2 linked regions of the Collimonas fungivorans Ter331 genome follow. The protein of the gene in region 2 binds, or shares a complex with, the protein of the main gene of each other region. Links are inferred from orthologs where the notes say so. Each region holds a gene or a part of one and is shown on either strand. Other genes may lie near its edges.

Evidence for each region. Proteins that work in one complex are often made in the same cells at the same time.
Region 1: the proteins of CFU_RS12795 (region 2) and dnaG are in contact, whole or in part, in a crystal structure (PDB 2R6A), measured with the Geobacillus stearothermophilus proteins. The link is inferred for Collimonas fungivorans Ter331 from one-to-one orthologs. Residues at the interface, in WP_033016901.1 of Geobacillus stearothermophilus: Ser13, Glu15, Ala16, Gln18, Glu91, Leu92, Asp94, Ala95, Val96, Pro97, Thr98, Ala99, Ala100, Asn101, Tyr104, Tyr105, Ile108; in WP_049624496.1 of Geobacillus stearothermophilus: Lys456, Leu457, Leu458, Pro459, Ala460, Asn463, Ala464, Leu467, Leu535, Leu536, Ile537, Ala538, Gln544, Glu545, Asp548, Tyr549, His552.

The regions. Positions count from the first base shown.
Region 1 is NC_015856.1:1,201,013-1,203,988, reverse strand. What follows is about bases 71-2,976. They hold dnaG (DNA primase), read left to right. Parts: upstream 71-578; coding sequence 579-2,375; downstream 2,376-2,976. Other genes in these bases: rpoD (RNA polymerase sigma factor RpoD), read left to right, coding at 2,973-2,976; CFU_RS24165 (hypothetical protein), read right to left, coding at 2,702-2,976; CFU_RS05330 (GatB/YqeY domain-containing protein), read left to right, coding at 86-535. UniProt on the Escherichia coli protein: RNA polymerase that catalyzes the synthesis of short RNA molecules used as primers for DNA polymerase during DNA replication.
Region 2 is NC_015856.1:2,952,945-2,955,943, reverse strand. Bases 1-2,929 are described here. They hold CFU_RS12795 (replicative DNA helicase), read left to right. Parts: upstream 1-729; coding sequence 730-2,130; downstream 2,131-2,929. Other genes in these bases: CFU_RS12790 (DUF47 domain-containing protein), read left to right, coding at 2,311-2,929; rplI (50S ribosomal protein L9), read left to right, coding at 162-614; rpsR (30S ribosomal protein S18), read left to right, coding at 1-135. Also shown: more of CFU_RS12790, read left to right, coding at 2,930-2,937; CFU_RS12785 (inorganic phosphate transporter), read left to right, coding at 2,941-2,999. UniProt on the Escherichia coli protein: The main replicative DNA helicase, it participates in initiation and elongation during chromosome replication. Travels ahead of the DNA replisome, separating dsDNA into templates for DNA synthesis.

The sequences.
Region 1 (2,976 bases), 1.8 Mb from region 2 along the record:
TTTCGCACCGGTAGCGTCGCACGGTCGCACCATCATTTTTGTTTTTCCGATTTCAGATGAAAAACACCACCGAATGGAGAACCGCATGGGCTTGAAAGAACAGATCACCGAAGACATGAAGGCGGCGATGCGCGCCAAAGAAACTGCGAAACTCGGCGCCATCCGCCTGATCACCGCGGCAATCAAGCAAAAAGAAGTGGACGAACGCATTGAACTGGGCGATGCCCACGTGCTGGCCATCATCGAAAAGATGATCAAGCAGCGCAAAGATTCCATCAGCCAGTTTGAAGCCGGCGGCCGCCAGGATCTGGCCGACATAGAAAAAGCGGAGCTGCTTATTCTCTCCGCCTACATGCCGGCCGGTCTGACGGATGCGGAAATCCAGGCTGAACTGGCGGCCGCCGTTGCCGCCAGCGGCGCCAGCGGCCCGCAAGACATGGGCAAGGTCATGGCCATACTGAAACCTAAGCTCGCCGGCCGTGCCGACATGACGGCGGTTTCAGGGCTGGTGAAAGCTGCGCTGAGCAAAGCCTGATTGCCCGATTGTCCAATAAAGCGCCGCCTGCCGTCGAATCCACGTGATTCCACAATCCTTTATCCAGGACCTGCTCAACCGCGTCGACATCGTCGACGTGGTGGGCAAGTACGTGCAGCTGAAAAAAGGCGGCGCCAATCTGATGGGCTTATGCCCTTTCCATAACGAAAAATCGCCCAGCTTCACGGTCAGCCCGACCAAGCAGTTTTACCACTGCTTTGGCTGCGGCGCGCACGGCACTGCGATCGGCTTCCTGATCGAATACTCCGGCCTCGGTTTTGTCGAGGCGGTGAAAGACCTGGCGCAAGGCGTCGGCATGACGGTGCCGGACAACGACGACAAGATCCCGCCGGCGCAACGGGCCGAATACCAGGCCAAGAGCATGGCCTTGTCGGATGCCATGAGCGCCGCCTGCGACTTTTACCGCCAGCATCTGCGCAGCGCTCCAAACGCAGTCGACTACCTGAAACGCCGCGGCCTGACAGGCGAAGTCGCCGCCAAATTCGGATTAGGCTATTCGCCCGACAACTGGGACAGCCTGCGCCAGGTATTTCCCGACTATGAAGCCACCGCCCTGGTCGAATCCGGCCTGGTGATCGACCGCACGGATGAGGAAGGCAACAATCGCAAACGCTACGATCGTTTCCGCGACCGCATCATGTTTCCGATACGCAATACCAAAGGCCAGGTCATCGGTTTTGGCGGCCGCGTACTGGACAGCGGCGAGCCCAAGTACTTGAATTCGCCGGAAACACCCCTATTTCAGAAGGGTAGCGAGCTGTATGGGCTGTTCGAAGCGCGCCAGGCGATCCGCGATGCTGGTTACGTGCTGGTGACCGAAGGTTATATGGACGTGGTGGCATTGGCGCAACTGGGATTCCCGCAGGCAGTGGCCACGCTGGGAACTGCCTGCACGCCGACCCATGTGCACAAATTGCTGCGCCAGACCGATCATGTCGTCTTCAGTTTCGACGGCGATCGCGCCGGCCGCAAAGCTGCACGGCGCGCGCTGGACGCCTGCCTGCCCCACGCTACCGACAATAAGGTCATCAAATTCCTGTTCCTGCCGCAGGAACACGATCCGGACAGCTTTGTGCGGGAAATGGGAGCAGAGGCATTCGAGCGCCAGATCCATGACGCCATGCCGTTATCGCAATTCTTGCTGAACGAGGTCACGGCCGAAGCCGATTTGAGCACCTCCGAAGGACGTGCGCGGGCGCAATACGATGCCAAGCCCTTAATGCAACTGATGCCGCCATCGTCGCTGCGGCTGCAGATCGTGCGCGGCTTGGCGCAGCTGACGCAATCGACGCCTAACGAGATCGAGTCCTTGTTTGAACTGGCCAAGCCGATCGCCAGCGCGCGCCGCGCACCGCCGCGCAGCAACCGGCCGCCGCCGGTCGGGCTGGAACGGCAGATCATCCGCCTGCTGGTCGCCCACCCGGCGTTCGCCTCGGAACTGGACGACGCCGCGCTGGACGCCGTGGCGCATTTCGCACCGGACCGGGCGGAAATGCTGGCGCGCCTGATCACTGCCAGCCATGCAATGGGCGAACAAGCCAATTTTGCAACATTGGCCGAGCATCTGCGGGAAGGCGGCGAGGATTTTGAATCATTGATTGCAGAAATTGCAGCAGAATCGGAATCCGAAACGGAAGCGGCGCGATTAGAACTGGCGGGCGCAATTCGTCAGACTAAAATGAAGACATTGAAAGAGGAGCTCGACCAGCTGGCGGCGACCGGACTTGGCAATGACGATGCGCGCAACCGCTATCGGGAATTGATGCAAAAACAAGAACAGTTGCGGCGCGAGGCTGAGGCCGAAATGAATTCGCGCTAAGAAATTACTTGAAATATAGATAAATCGGCGCAAAACAGGCAAATCGGACGACGTTGCAGAGCCGTCCTCATTGGAGGAAAGGCCCTCCATATGCTATAATTAAAGGCTTTAGATTCAACGCCTTAGGCTCAGCCGAATTAGGCCTTGCGAATTGGGCTTGAATTGATAGTAGCACCAGATTGATTTAGACGGGCAAGAACGTGGTGAGGAAAACAGCAAGGATGCAGTAAAGGTAGCAATAAAAGCAGGCGCTCAAGTGATTCTGTCAGCGATTTAAGCTTATCAACATTCAAACGGACAGAGTACAGGCAGCTGCAGCGCGCAAATCAGTGTAACCAATTGGTATTTGATTCCATGGCGAATGCAATGAAGAGACCAGCAAAATCCCTGACACTTTCCGTAAAAAAGCCGGCTGCGGCCAAGGCCAATGTAAGCACCTCATCCTCAAGTTCGAAGTCCCCCGTTAAAAAGACGGCAGCTTCATCCAAAGCGCCGGCGAAGCCCGTTAGCAAGAAAGTAGTTTCTAAAGCAACTGCAACGACCACGAAAGCATCAAGAACTGTTGCAAAACCAGTATCTGTGAAATCGAAAGCCCCTGTGA
Region 2 (2,999 bases):
GTTCAGGAAAACGGCAAGATCATGCCAGCACGTCTGACCGGCACCAAGGCAATCTACCAACGTCAAGTGGACACCGCGATCAAGCGCGCGCGTTTCCTGGCGCTGCTGCCTTACACCGATCTGCACAACGCTTAATTGACGACTTGAAATAGGAGAAAAATATGCAAGTTATTCTGTTGGAAAAAGTCGTTAATCTCGGCAACCTGGGCGAAGTTGTTCGCGTCAAGGACGGTTACGCACGTAACTTCCTGATTCCGCAACGTATGGCACGTCGTGCTACCACTACTGCCATCGCTGAATTCGAAGCGAAGCGCGCTGACCTGGAAACAGCAGCAGCAGCCAAGCTGGCTGTGGCTCAAGGCCAGGGCGAAAAACTGAGCGGCCTGACTGTTCAGATCTCGCAAAAATCGGGCGTTGACGGCCGTCTGTTCGGTTCCGTGACCAACTTCGACATCGCTGAAGCGCTGACCAAGCAAGGTTTCGCAGTTGAAAAAGCACAAGTTCGCTTGCCGAACGGCCCGCTGAAGACGACTGGCGAACACCCTGTTGCAGTTGCCCTGCACACCGACGTGGTTGTCGACATCGTCATCGCAGTGATCGGCGAACACGTTTAATACGTTGTTGGCAAAAAATCATTGCAGTAAAAAAGCCGGGTTTTCCCGGCTTTTTTTACGCCCTTTTTCTGGCGGTGCAGCAAGACGCTTATAAGAAGCAGGTATAATTCGCGCCATGAAAGCACCTTCCAAAGCACCGTCCGATCCGCAGCTAGATTCCCTCCGCGTACCACCCCATTCCATCGAAGCAGAACAGTCCGTTTTGGGTGGTCTGCTGCTGGATAACGCGGCCTGGGACAAGATCGCCGATTTTGTGAGCGCCGACGATTTCTATCGTTACGACCACCGCATCATCTTCCAGCACATGGTCAAGCTGATCAACGGCAGCAAGCCGGCTGACGTGATCACGGTCTTTGAATCGCTGAGCGGCACCGGCAAGGCCGAAGAAGTCGGCGGCCTGAGCTACCTCAATGCACTCGCCCAGAACACCCCGTCCGCCGCCAATATCCGCCGCTACGCCGAGATCGTGCGCGACCGCGGCGTGCTGCGCAAGCTGATTACCGTCGCCGACGAGATTTCCGGCCAGGCTTTCAGCCCGCAGGGCAAGGAAGTCAAGCAGATGCTGGACGAGGCCGAATCGAAGATTTTTGCGATCGCCGAGGAAGGCGCGCGCGGCGCCCAGGGTTTCCAGGAAATCCAGCCTTTGCTGACGCAAGTGGTGGAGCGCATCGACGAGCTCTACAACCGCGACAACCAGAGCGACATCACCGGCGTTTCGACCGGCTTCATCGACCTCGACAAGATGACCTCCGGCCTGCAAAAGGGCGACCTGGTCATCGTGGCCGGACGGCCATCCATGGGCAAGACCGCATTCTCTGTGAACATCGGCGAAAACGTTGCGATCGAAAGCGGTCTGCCGGTGGCGATCTTTTCGATGGAAATGGGCGGCACCCAGCTCGCCATGCGTATGCTCGGTTCGGTCGGCAAGCTCGACCAGCACCGCCTGCGCACCGGCCGCCTGAACGACGAAGACTGGCCGCGCCTGACCCATGCGATCCAGAAGATGAACGACGCCCAGCTGTTCATCGACGAAACCCCGGCGCTGAGCTCGATCGAGTTGCGCGCCCGTGCGCGCCGCCTGTCGCGCCAGTGCGGCACGCTGGGCCTGATCATCATCGACTATTTGCAGCTGATGTCGGCCAATAACGCCGGTGAAAACCGCGCCACCGAAATTTCTGAAATCTCGCGTAACCTGAAGGGCCTGGCGAAAGAGCTGCAGTGCCCGGTAATCGCGCTGTCGCAGCTGAACCGCTCGCTGGAACAGCGTCCCAACAAGCGCCCGGTGATGTCCGACTTGCGCGAATCCGGCGCTATCGAGCAGGATGCCGACGTCATCCTGTTCATTTACCGTGACGAGGTATACAACCCTGATTCGCAAGAAAAGGGCACCGCGGAAATCATTATCGGCAAGCAGCGTAACGGCCCGATCGGCAGCGTTCGCCTCAGCTTCATCGGGCAATATACGAAATTCGACAATTACGCCGGTAATCTGGACGCGCCGTACGGCGGCGACTGATTGGCCGTGTTGGTTTTGTTGCATTAACGAAAAATTTACAAAATCCTGCTAAGCGCAGGCCGAATGAGCCTGATATATTTCAGTTTCGTGACATTGTTTGCTTTAAATTAATATCCTTGATTTACCTGCGAACGTAGTTGTAGTTTTAGATTCAGCTTAACCCTCAGAAGAGAGAAAAACATGTTTGGACGATTGATGCCCACCGAGGGCAAATTCTTTGAGCTCTTTAACCAGCACGCAGAGTTATGCGTCAAGGGCGCCAAGGAAATGGTGGCGTTGATGACTAATTTCGACGATCTGGAAATCCGCGTACACGCGATCGAAGGCATTGAGAAGCAGGCCGACCAGGTCACCCATCATGCGATCGACATGCTGCACAAGACGTTCATCACGCCTATCGACCGCGACGACATCCATCAGCTGATCACGCGCATGGACGACATCCTGGACTTGCTGGAAGACGCGGCGCAGACCATTTCCCTGTACGACATCAAGGCGATCACGCCGGAAGCCAAGCGGCTGGCCGAACTGTGCCTGGGTTGCGCGGAAAAGGTCAAGGCAGCGGTAGGCTTGCTGCACAATATGGACAACTCGCGTGAAATCCTTGCCATCTGCGTCGAGATCGACCGCCTGGAGTCGGATGCCGACCACGTGATGCGCGCCGCCATGTCCAAGCTGTTCCGCGACGAACCGGATGTACGCACCCTGATCAAGCTGAAGGCCATTTACGAGTTGCTGGAAACGGTGACGGACCGTTGCGAAGATGTCGCCAACATCATCGAAGGCATTATCGTAGAAAACGCCTGATCCATGCACACTCTTCAAATCAGTATCTACGTTCTCGTTTTCCTCATTGCACTGGCGCTGGT